Cohnella abietis: one gene and its partner. The main gene of each other region encodes a partner of the protein of the gene in region 2 in a complex. Links are inferred from orthologs where the notes say so. Each region holds a gene or a part of one and is shown on either strand. Other genes may lie near its edges. The genes, in order: mfd and uvrA.

The links.
Region 1: the proteins of uvrA (region 2) and mfd are in contact, whole or in part, in a crystal structure (PDB 4DFC), measured with the Escherichia coli proteins. The link is inferred for Cohnella abietis from one-to-one orthologs.

What each region holds. Positions count from the first base shown.
Region 1 is NZ_AP019400.1:61,969-68,583, forward strand. The notes cover bases 77-4,116. They hold mfd (transcription-repair coupling factor), read left to right. Parts: upstream 77-394; coding sequence 395-3,916; downstream 3,917-4,116. Other genes in these bases: KCTCHS21_RS00290 (anti-sigma-F factor Fin), read left to right, coding at 77-184; KCTCHS21_RS00300 (peptidylprolyl isomerase), read left to right, coding at 3,903-4,116. Outside these bases: more of KCTCHS21_RS00290, read left to right, coding at 1-76; more of KCTCHS21_RS00300, read left to right, coding at 4,117-4,982; KCTCHS21_RS00305 (methionine ABC transporter ATP-binding protein), read left to right, coding at 5,475-6,260; KCTCHS21_RS00310 (methionine ABC transporter permease), read left to right, coding at 6,257-6,615. UniProt on the Escherichia coli protein: Couples transcription and DNA repair by recognizing RNA polymerase (RNAP) stalled at DNA lesions. Mediates ATP-dependent release of RNAP and its truncated transcript from the DNA, and recruitment of nucleotide excision repair machinery to the damaged site.
Region 2 is NZ_AP019400.1:6,210,287-6,216,254, reverse strand. What follows is about bases 896-4,288. They hold uvrA (excinuclease ABC subunit UvrA), read left to right. Parts: upstream 896-1,229; coding sequence 1,230-4,088; downstream 4,089-4,288. Other genes in these bases: KCTCHS21_RS27265 (hypothetical protein), read right to left, coding at 4,251-4,288; KCTCHS21_RS27275 (diaminopimelate dehydrogenase), read left to right, coding at 896-1,091. Outside these bases: more of KCTCHS21_RS27275, read left to right, coding at 108-895; more of KCTCHS21_RS27265, read right to left, coding at 4,289-4,787; KCTCHS21_RS30980 (hypothetical protein), read right to left, coding at 4,861-5,010; KCTCHS21_RS27260 (hypothetical protein), read left to right, coding at 5,316-5,522; KCTCHS21_RS27255 (S1C family serine protease), read left to right, coding at 5,737-5,968. UniProt on the Escherichia coli protein: The UvrABC repair system catalyzes the recognition and processing of DNA lesions. UvrA is an ATPase and a DNA-binding protein. A damage recognition complex composed of 2 UvrA and 2 UvrB subunits scans DNA for abnormalities.

The DNA of each region.
Region 1 (6,615 bases), 6.1 Mb from region 2 along the record:
GTTTGAGGATGCAGATGTTCCAGAATATCGTCTGGGCTTGCATTTCTTGACCCCCGAAGAGCGAAAGCGTATAATAGCGTATAATTCCAACGGGGACGTGACCGTACGGGTAATATGCGAGTATTGCAGTCAGACCTTGGACGCTCATCCGGAGCTCGCCTTGCTGTCTAATCCACTGCAATAAATGCTGAAACTTCACGCTCCGACATCCTCAAGGAGTCCTTGGCTTGCGCCGGGGCTTTTTTCAGTGATTTAAGAGGGGCACCATTTCTACAGATTGGATATACGTATGTATAAACGTCTGTCATTATCGACCACATACTGTAAGGTAAAGTACTGCATTGGCTGTTGAACTTCGAGCAGTCGGTGTGTTTGTATCGAGAGGGGAAATGCCATGAAGCCGCTAATCCAATCGTTAGTAACGGATCCCGATTTAATTAGCATCATACAAGGATTAAAGGGTGGAATGCGGGAGCAGCTCGTTGCAGGCTTGTCTGGCTCCGCTCGTCAAGTGACTCTTGCCGGGATGTATCGTGAATTACAACGTCCTATTCTTGTAATCACACACAATATGTTTTCGGCACAAAAAATGACGGATGATCTGCAAGAGTGTCTATCGACCGATGAAGTTCTGCTCTATCCAGCTAATGAGCTTATTGCAGCGGAAACCGCGATCTCCAGCCCTGAAACGTCGGCTCGTCGACTAGAGGTATTGCTCAAGCTTGCGGAAGGCTTCCGCGGCATTATTGTCGTGCCGTTCGCGGGTGTTCGGAAATTCCAGCCAGACCTGCTAACGATGTCTGAGGCGCACATTGATCTTAAGGTCGGCGACACTTTGCCGATGGAGCAGTTCCTTCGTGGCATGATTGAATTAGGCTATGAACGGGTAGATCGGGTTGAGCAGAAGAGCCATCTGAGTGTGCGTGGAGGGATTGTAGATTTCTTCCCACTTGCCTCTTCAAGTGCGTATCGGGTGGAGTGGTTTGATGATGAGATTGATTCTATTCGAACGTTCGATCCTGCGGATCAAAGATCTATCGATAAGCTAGAGAGCTATACCGTACAGCCTTGCCGGGAATGGATTGCAGGTGAGAGACGCTTCCAGAATGCAGCCAAGCATGCTCAGGATTTGTTGGAGAAGCAGCTGGAGAAGATGGCTGATCGTCAAGCGAAGGAACGCTTGAGCTCAGAGATTTCTCGAGAGATTGAGCTCCTGCGGCAAAATGTTTATTTTACCGAAATTTACAAATATATTTCTTTGCTCTATCCGGAACGGCAGACACTGCTGGACTACATTCCGAAGGACACTGTTCTGCTCATGGATGAGCCGAACAGGCTAGGTGAAACAGCTCGTCAGCTTGAACGCGACGAATCGGAGTGGACGACCCACCTTCTACAGCAAGGCAAGTCATTGCCTGGCTTTGTTCTGGCTGTCCCAGCTGAGCAAGCGCTCTATCCGAAAGGTTTTCAGACGGTATATATGTCCTTGTTCGTTCGCCAAATTCCTCATACGCAGCCCCAGAACATCATTAATTTCGTCTGTCGCTCGATGCAAAATTTCCATGGACAGATGAACGTTCTCAAGGCTGAGATGGAACGTTGGCGCAAAGGCGGAATTAAGATCGTTATGCTCGCGGGCAATTCCGAACGCGCAGATAGAATGAGACGGGTATTGGAAGATTACCAGATTGAGGCACCGGAAATTTTGCAGGGTAATCTGCAGAGTGGTTTTGAGCTGCCATCTATTAAGCTGGTTGTCATTACGGAAGGTGAGATGTTTACCCAGAAGCAACGTAAGGCTCGTCGGGTAGATCGTCATCTGGACAATGCAGAGAGAATTAAAAGCTACACCGAGCTCAAAGTCGGGGATTATGTCGTGCACCAGAACCACGGTGTGGGTAAATATCTTGGAATTGGGACACTCGAGGTCGGCGGTATTCATAAGGACTATCTTCATATCGTCTATGCGGCGGGGGATCGTCTTTCCGTTCCTGTAGAGCAATTCGATCTTATTCAAAAATATGTGGGCAATGAGGATAAGGAGCCGAAGGTAAGCAAGCTCGGCGGATCTGATTGGAATCGAGCTAAATCGAAGGTTAGGTCCTCCGTGCAGGATATCGCCGATGATCTAATTAAGCTATATGCGGCACGGCAATCTACGGTTGGTTTCGGATTCGGGGAGGACACTCCTTACCAGCAGGAATTCGAAGAAATGTTCCCTTACGAGGAAACTGTAGATCAGCTTCGTGCTATTCGTGAAATTAAAGAAGACATGCAAACTGCTCGTCCGATGGATCGCCTGCTGTGTGGAGACGTTGGCTATGGCAAAACGGAAGTCGCTATTCGTGCGGCGTTTAAGGCTGCCATTGAAGGGAAACAGGTTGCAGTCCTAGTGCCGACAACTATTCTTGCTCAGCAGCATTATGAGACATTCCGCGAGAGATTCTCCGGGTATCCGTTCAATATTAAAGTTCTAAGCCGTTTCCGGACACGCAAGGAACAGACGGATACAATGAAGGGCTTGAAGGCAGGGACGGTTGATGTTGTCATTGGTACACATCGTTTGCTGTCACAGGATATTATTTTCAAAGAGCTAGGCTTGCTTATCGTGGATGAGGAGCAGCGCTTCGGAGTTACACATAAGGAAAAGCTGAAGAGAATCAAAACCAATGTGGATGTGCTGACCCTGACGGCTACTCCTATTCCCCGCACGCTTCATATGTCCATGCTCGGGGTACGAGATTTGTCCGTTATAGAGACGCCACCGGAAAATCGTTTTCCTGTTCAAACCTATGTCGTCGAGTATAGCCCAACGCTTATACGGGAAGCCGTTGAGCGGGAATTAGCTCGCGATGGGCAAGTATATTATTTGTTCAACCGTGTTCAAGGCATCTACCAGATGGCAGAGCAGATTAGTGCTCTCGTACCGGATGCTCGTGTTGCCGTAGCCCATGGTCAAATGTCGGAGCAAGAGCTTGAGCGGACTATCTTGGATTTCTTAGATGGGGAATACGACGTGCTAGTTAGTACGAGTATTATAGAGACCGGAGTAGATATCCCGAACGTGAACACGCTTCTTGTACATGATGCGGACCGGATGGGCTTATCGCAGCTTTACCAGCTTCGGGGTCGTGTCGGACGCTCTAATCGTATCGCCTATGCGTACTTTACGTACCAACGGGACAAGGTATTAACAGAGGTTGCTGAGAAAAGGCTGCAATCAATCAAGGAATTCACGGAGCTGGGCTCCGGATTCAAGATTGCTATGCGTGATTTGACTATCCGCGGAGCGGGTAATTTGCTTGGCGCTGAACAGCACGGATTCATTGCCTCTGTTGGCTTTGATTTGTACTCACAGATGCTCGCAGAAGAAATACAAAGCCGCAAATCCGAGATGGGTGGCGTCGTACTGCCGCCTCAGCCTGTTAACACACAGCTGGATCTGGGTGTAGATGCTTATTTGCCTCCGGAATATATTTACGACAGCATTCAAAAAATCGAAATATATAAGAAGGTAGCAGCAGCCACTTCTTTAGAAGATGTTGCAGACTTATTCGAAGAGCTGATGGACCGTTTCGGTGAGCCGCCTAAAGCGGTGCTTAATCTGATGACGGTTGTTAGGCTGAAGGTATACGGACGACAATATGGAATTGAATCCATAGTCCGACGTGGGGATGAGGTTACATTAAAGCTCGAAGAGCGTCGACGTGAGGATGTCGATTCGAGCAAGCTTAAGGCACTGGAAGCTAAGTTCCAAGGCCGGATGGTGCAGGCAATAACTGCTCAGCAGCTCCTTATCCGCCTGAAGGTGAGAGGGCTTGATGAGAACGCCTTATTGGCGTTGGTAGAGGATTTTCTGGTACAATATAAAGAAGCGACAAAATCAAAGGGGGAACTACAGGATGTTGCACCGTAATCGCATGTCATACCGCCGGTTCGCTATGCTTATGCTGGCAGCTGTCATGCTAGTCGCAATTATTTCCGGTTGCGGTAAGAAAGAAGAAGGTAAGGTTATTGCTTCGTATACAGGTGGGGAAATTACAGACAAAGAGTTCGATAAATACGCAGCATTTACTGCTTTAATGAACCAACAGAAAGCGATGTATATGTCGATACCACAGTTTAAAGAACAATTCATTAAGCAATTCATCGTGTCAAAGGTACTAATTAAAGAGGTATCCAAAGACAATCTCAAGGAAGTTGATACGGCTGCAGCTACTTTTAAGAAGCAGCTGGAAGACGGAATGAAATCAACTCCTGAGCTTAAGGAACATATGAAGACTAGTAAGCTAACGGTTAAAGATGCGGTTGCATTCTTTAAGATCGATGCAGCTTTCGAGAAATATTACACCACTAAAGGTGAAGAGCTGAAAGCTAAGGTTACCGAAGAAGAAATTAAAACAGAATTCGATAAAAATCCTTCCGATTTTAACGTGGTTACCCTTCGTCACATTCTAATCGGCACGTCTGACCCATCTACTAATGCGCAATTAAAATCAGACGAAGATGCGCTTAAGCTTGCTAAAGAAGTTAAAGTGAAGCTGGAAGCAGGCGGAGACTGGAATGCTCTAGCTAAAGAATATTCCACAGATCCTAGCTCCAAAGAAACAGGCGGCTTATACGAGAAGCAAAAGGCAGGAGTATGGGTGCCTGAATTTAAAGAAGCGGCAAACAAGCAGGAAATCGGTAAAGTAGGCGACCCTGTTCGTACGCAATTCGGCTATCACGTCATGAAAGTCGAAAGCCGTGAGGCAACACCGTACGACAAGCTTGTTAAGGAAGATAAAGACAAGCTGTCAGTTGCTGTTGCTACAACCCTATTGGGCGATTTCTTAACGAAAGAACAGGACAAGCTGGGTATCAAGGTAACGTTGCCGGCAGAACCTACGCCTACCGCGTCAGGCTCTCCTAGCGCTTCTCCTTCAGCATCACCAAGTGCGTCTCCAAGTGCTTCACCGAGCGCTTCGGGGTCCTCTAAGTAAGCTATAACGAACGGATTAAAGACGTCTACGGAACTGCGATCGGATATAACGATCGGTTCTGTGGACGTCTTTTTTTGTACGATTGGAAAGTTTAAGTTTTTTTGGTTCTTTATTTCACTAATCGCCCGATTCAGCATGTACCGCCATCCCAAGGACGGTGAAGTCGTTTTACGTGGTCCTTCGATTTTAACTTGCTGAGTGAACTACACATATGGGTTGGCAGACAGGTATGTGTAGTTCGCTCAGGAAGTCCGGGGAGCAGAGGGGCTCGCAAAAAGACGAATCTTGATAGATCGCTTATAGCTTGTTTTCTCGGAGATTATAACAAAGGACTTGACAAGTGATCTCCTATGAACTAAATTAAATAAAAACCAATAGGTATACTTGGTATTAACAATTTAGTTGACCAGAACGCTGGAAACTAAGCTCCGCCGCACTTATTTATGTGCGTAACAGGAGCTTGGTTTTTAGTCGTTGCACGGAGGTGAATTCATGATTGTCATAAGCAAGCTAAGTAAGTCTTATAAAATCGCTAACAACACCTTTACAGCGCTGAAAGACCTGGATTTAACTATCGGGCGCGGCGATATATTCGGCATCATTGGGTTCAGTGGTGCTGGCAAGTCCACGTTGGTTCGTTGTATTAATCGGTTGGAAGAGCCGGATTCTGGCAGTATCGTCATAGGCGATACCGTCGTCACGGATCTTAATCAGAAGCAGCTGCGACAAGCTAGACAGAAAATAGGAATGATCTTTCAAGAATTTAATCTATTAGAGGCCAAGACGGTATTTGATAATATTGCCTTCCCATTGAAGGTTGCAGGTCACGATAAAGCTCATATTCAGAAACGTGTTCTCGAGGTTCTGGATATGGTGCACCTCAGTGATAAGGTAAATGCTTACCCTTCGCAATTAAGTGGGGGACAGAAGCAGCGCGTGGGGATTGCAAGGGCCCTCGCGAATGAGCCTGACGTTTTGCTGTGTGACGAGGCCACATCAGCTTTAGATCCGCAGACGACGTATTCCATATTAGAGCTACTTCAAGAAATCAATATAAAGCTTAAGCTAACGATTGTGCTTATAACCCACGAGCTTGATGTCCTTCAGCATATCTGTAATAACGTCGCTGTTATTGAACAAGGCAGAATTGTTGAGACGGGAACCGTAGATAAATTTTTCCTTAATCCGGAGAGCGATACGGCGCGCAGATTCGTGAATATTATCGAGTACTATCGTCAAAGGCGGCATGTCATAGAGGGAGTAGGTGCTGGCATATGAGAGACGATCTGCTTGATCTACTATGGAATGCTTTTTGTCAGACGCTCTATATGCTCGTATGGTCATCATTTTTCTCTATTATATTAGGTTTATTGCTTGGAATAACGCTAGTGGTTACGGAAAAAGGGAACGTGCTAGAGGCGCGGATAGTCCACAGGATTGTTAGCGTCATTATTAATGGAGTGCGTTCGCTCCCATTCATTATATTAATCGTTCTGCTTTTACCTGTTGCGAGATGGGTAGTAGGTACCTCACTTGGACCTACTGCTGCGATTGTCTCGTTATCCATCGGGGCAGCCCCCTTCCTTGGGCGAATCATTGAGAGCTCTCTGAAGGAAGTGGCTTTGGGCAAAAT
Region 2 (5,968 bases):
TGTTGCAATAAAAAGTGGATATGAGTATTTGAGAGCTTACCTTCACAATCTATGGTTGTGATTAAGTGGGCTAAATTCATTAAAGTATATTTAGGAGGAAGATGAAGTTGAGCAAAAAGATAACGGTAGGAATTGTAGGCTACGGAAATTTAGGTCGTGGGGTAGAGGCAGCAATTCGCCAAAATCCTGATTTTCAGCTAGAGGCGATCTTTACTCGTCGTAATCCGGAGTCGATCAATGCAGGAACTCCTATGGTTTCAATTTCGAACATTGAGCAATATAAAGGTAAAATCGACGTATTGATTCTATGTGGCGGTTCCGCTAAGGACTTGCCTGAGCAAGGCCCTGCATTGGCTAAGGATTTCAATACAGTGGACAGCTTTGATACACATGCTCTTATCCCTGAATATTTCAATCAGGTAGATGACGCGGCTCAATCGGGCGGCAACGTTAGCGTCATTTCTACAGGCTGGGATCCAGGCTTGTTCTCCTTGAACCGTTTGTTAGCAGAAGCTGTTCTTCCAGAAGGGAAAGAATATACATTCTGGGGCAAAGGGGTAAGCCAAGGTCATTCTGATGCCATTCGTCGCGTTGAAGGTGTAAGTAACGGAATTCAATACACCATTCCTCATGAAGCTGCTGTAGAGCGCGTTCGTAGCGGCAGCAACCCACAATTAACTACTCGCGAAAAGCACCTTCGTGAATGTTTTGTTGTACTTAAGGATGGAGCGGATGCGGAAGCGATCGCTAATGAAATCAAGAACATGCCGAACTATTTCGCAGATTACGAGACAGTAGTTCACTTCGTATCCGAGGAAGTTCTTCAAGCTGAGCATTCCAAGATGCCGCATGGTGGTAATGTCCTTCGCAGTGGACAAACAGGAGAAGGCAACAGTAATACTCAGCTCATCGAGTTCAGCCTTAAGCTAGATAGCAATCCAGAGTTCACAGCTAGCGTTCTAGTTGCCTATGCTCGTGCTGCATATCGTCTGGCTAATGCTGGACAAACAGGCGCGAAAACTGTATTCGATGTTCCTTATGGTCTTCTGTCTCCTAAGTCGCCTGAGCAGCTTCGGAAAGAGCTTCTGTAAATTTATTGCATATTGTACAAATCATTTGCATGACCAGCCGCAGTTCGGTATAATGAACGGGAACACACATTCCTATTGGTGTGCGACTGCGGCTGGCATAATGAAAGCCCCGCGTTGTCGCGAAAGGGGCTTTTTCGCTTGGCCAACGAGAATATAGTAATCAAGGGCGCTCGCGCTCATAATTTGAAAAATATCGACGTAACGATACCCCGTGACAAGTTTGTTGTGCTTACGGGATTATCTGGTTCGGGTAAGTCTTCACTTGCTTTTGATACCATCTATGCTGAAGGTCAGCGCCGCTATGTGGAATCCTTATCCGCGTATGCTCGGCAGTTCCTTGGTCAGATGGACAAACCCGACGTAGATTCCATTGAAGGACTGTCTCCTGCTATTTCTATCGATCAGAAGACGACAAGTCGGAACCCACGTTCTACAGTCGGGACAGTAACGGAAATATATGATTACCTGCGTTTGATGTTCGCACGGGTAGGCAAGCCGCATTGTCCTGACCACGGACTTGAAATTACATCACAGACGGTTGAGCAGATGGTTGACCGTATTATGGAATATCCGGAACGGACCCGTTTGCAAATTCTGGCTCCAGTCGTATCTGGACGCAAAGGCGAGCATACTAAGCTGCTTACTGATATACAGAAGCAGGGCTTTGTTCGCGTTCGTGTTAATGGTGAGCTTCGTGATCTATCAGAGAAAATCGAGCTTGAGAAGAATAAGAAGCATTCTATAGAAGTCGTCGTAGACCGTATCGTAGTGAAGGAAGATGTGGCTTCTCGGCTGGCGGATTCATTAGAAACCGGATTAAAGCTATCTGGCGGTCAAATTATCGTTGATATTATTGAAAAAGAAGAACTTATGTTTAACTCTAACCTGGCCTGCCCGGAATGCGGCTTCTCGATTGATGAGCTGGCGCCGCGTATGTTCTCATTTAATTCACCTTATGGGGCATGCCCGGAATGTGACGGCTTAGGCGTGAAGATGGTAGTCGATCCTGAATTGCTCATCCCAGATCGCAGTAAAAGCATTGAAGAAGGTGCATTTGAAGCATGGGCAGGCAGTACGTCCAACTATTACCCGCAGTTTCTCTCTGCCGTATGTGCTCATTATGACATTGCAACGGATATTCCCGTTAGCGAGTTAAGTGATAAGCAAATGCAAATTATTTTGTATGGTACAGCTGGTGAGAAGATTCGGTTCCGTTACGAGAACGAGTTTGGACATACTCGTGATGCTCAAGTTCCTTTTGAAGGAGTTGTGCATAACTTAGAGCGCCGTTATCGGGAAACCGGCTCTGAGGGTATTCGTGAGTTTATTGAGTCGTATATGAGCGCTAAGCCTTGTGGCAAGTGCCGTGGACAGCGGCTGAAGAAAGAATCACTGGCTGTTACAATTGGCAAAGAGAATATTGCTCATGTAACCTCGCTATCCATTGGCGAAGCTCAGAGCTTTTTCTCGGGGCTTGCGCTGAATGAGAAGGAAATGGCGATCGCGAACCTGATTCTGAAGGAAATTAATAATCGTCTCGGCTTCCTTGTGAATGTTGGCTTAGATTATTTGACCTTGTCTCGCGCAGCTGGCACGTTATCCGGTGGAGAGGCGCAGCGAATTCGTTTAGCCACTCAGATTGGTTCTAGCCTTATGGGTGTTCTTTATATTCTAGATGAGCCGAGTATTGGGCTGCATCAGCGTGATAATGATCGTCTTATCCAAACGTTGAATCATATGAGGGATATCGGGAATACACTTATTGTTGTCGAGCATGATGAGGACACGATGATGGCTGCTGACTGGATTATTGATATAGGTCCAGGAGCGGGAATTCACGGTGGAACTGTTATCTCACAAGGTACGCCACAGCAAGTAATGGATGACGAGAAGTCGCTTACGGGTGCGTATTTAAGCGGTCGGAAGTTCATTCCAGTGCCACAGCAACGGCGTAAGCCTAACGGAAATTGGATCGAAATTAAAGGTGCCAAGGAAAACAATCTTAGAAACCTTAATGCTAAATTTCCACTAGGTGTGTTTACGGCAGTTACGGGTGTTTCTGGATCAGGCAAATCGACGCTTGTAAACGAAATTCTCTATAAGACACTGGCAAGGGATTTGAACAGAGCCAAAACTCGCCCAGGCGTTTACAAAGAAATCAACGGAATCGAGCATTTGGAAAAAGTTATTGATATTGATCAATCTCCAATCGGTCGAACGCCGCGTTCCAATCCTGCAACCTATACTGGGGTATTCGATGACATTCGTGATGTATATGCGATGACCAACGAATCCAAGGTACGGGGGTACAAGAAAGGACGCTTCAGCTTTAATGTCAAAGGCGGACGTTGTGAAGCGTGCAAGGGCGATGGCATTATCAAAATCGAGATGCATTTCCTGCCTGATGTTTATGTTCCGTGCGAAATTTGCAAAGGCAAACGGTACAATCGGGAGACGCTTGAAGTCAAATACAAAGGCAAAAGTATTGCTGAAGTGCTTGCAATGACGATAGAGGATGCAACAGAGTTTTTCGTTAATATTCCTCGAATACATCGCAAGATGCAGACGCTCATGGATGTGGGTCTTGGATATATGGATCTTGGCCAGCCAGCGACTACGCTCTCGGGTGGAGAAGCCCAGCGCGTTAAGCTAGCTGCGGAGCTGTATCGTCGGAGTACGGGGAAGATGCTCTACATTCTAGATGAGCCTACAACTGGACTTCACGTAGATGATATAGATCGCTTACTTCAGGTGCTTCACCGTCTCGTTGACTCTGGGGAGAGCGTGCTCGTAATCGAGCACAACCTAGATGTCATCAAGACCGCCGATTACCTCGTTGATCTAGGTCCCGAAGGCGGCAACGGCGGCGGTATGATTGTGGCTACTGGAACGCCAGAGGACGTGGCGAAGGTTGAGGGCTCTTATACAGGCAAGTACCTAGGACCGGTGCTAGAAAGAGATCGTGCGCGGACGGAAGCAGCTTTAGCGAAAGCTTGATGTTTGTGAGCTACTAGCTTGCTAACAAGTACAACGGCTTCGCCGTCCTCAGGACGGCGGTACACGTTTGTATCGAGCGATCAGATGAGTATATGATCGCATAAATAGGGCAGCCCTCATGGTCTCTTCAGACCATGAGGGCTGCCCTTATTGCTTTAACGATTATTCTCCAGAGTGAACATGCGATTCATGTGTGGGACTTACAAGAGCAATTAGTTGTTTTTGAAGCTTGAGGATGTTTTGCTGCTTCTGGACAATTTGCTCTTTTTGTTTAATGATCGCCTGCAATTCACTTTTAGCTACGCTCCACTTCTTACTTTCAGCATGCGCATAGAAGCTATCCCAAGCTTCATGCTTCTGTTTTCTTAACGCATGAATGCTGTCTCGTGTCGTTTTCATCTGTTCTATAATTAGCTTTGCAGGCTCCTTGAGCGTAGTACGTTGATCTGTTGTAAGTGTCTTACGAGCTTCCGTAATCAGATCATGCTGCGATTTCATTTTCACAAACAGACTTTTCTGCTCCGTGCGGATTTTATCTAACTGCAGCTTGAGAGCCTGAATATCAGCAGGATACGATTTCCAATCCGGTGTATTCTTCTGCTCATAATGATGATGTTCGCTTGGTGCAGCAGCAACAAGCGCTGGGACAGATATCAGTAGCAAGGAAAGCGCGAGCAATGCTAACAGTCGCTTATTCATAGAGGGGCCTCCCAATTGTTGGATTCCCCTCTAGTATGGACGAAAAAACATTTTCCATTCTGGGGGCGGCGTGTTAGTCAGATTTGTCGTTCTCAGTATTCGCTTGATAGGCAATCAGACTGATGGGATGTCCAATTCTATCCGAGAAACGTTGCTCCAATTCCTTAATTTCTTCTAGATCATCAGGGTTTAAAATAGCAAGCGAGTAAGCATCTTCATGCATGGTAAGCGCCTCCCTATGGTTTAGCATTCTAGCGTAGTATGGGAAATTATTTGTGATTTAACACCTGCTCTGCATAGAAAATCGGGCTCAGTTGCTGTACTGTTATAGAGAATGCAGGAGATGGACACTTTATTATTGAAGCTCTGTCAAGTAAGCAGCTTCTAATAACCCCTATTAGCAGGGTAATTTCTTTGGCATGTGTGACAAAGTTGTTACGGCATTAACTTCGGACTTGCAAGCCAGGCGTCCAGAAGCTAACATAGATAAAGATGGGTTTATTAGGTCAGATAAAGGAGGTCTCCCTTATGTTTCTAGTGGAAAATGCAGCTGAATCAGCAAGTGCTTATGAGCACTTCGATATCTTCATGATCATAATTACGGTTCTTATCGCCGTAGGGCTAGTACGTCTTTTGTTGACGCGGCCTCGTAAAAACATGTTTGCAATCGGTTTTACAGCTGTAGCGTTAGTTGTGTTTATTGCAGCAGATGTGAAAATGATTAGCGGCTGGTAAATGGTTGAGCAAATAGGGGTACATAAATGGACTTGGGAGCGTTGTCTTCCGAGTCCATTTTTTTGCATGCCATTTTGCATGTCACAAGTATAATTTTAGCGCATATCTATTCCTAAATAATAAAAGGAAAAAATCCCCAAACATTTTCATGTTCACGAGGCAGTAATTGTGATAGAGTTATGCTGTTTACTAGAAAATGTTAGGAGAGATAACTTTGATCAGGAACAAACGTCGCCAAATCGTTTTAGCTATTGTTATAACGGTATTAGTGGCAGTAATTGGGGCGACTGGAGCAGTGGCGGCTAACGATAACAAATTAGAGCTTGATGCAAAAGTCATTAACGGTGAGGTTTATGTCAAAGCTTCCACCCTGATGAAGCAAATAGGAGGCACGGGCTCCTATAATACAGCCACTAAAAAATATGACTACTCTATCAAATCAATTA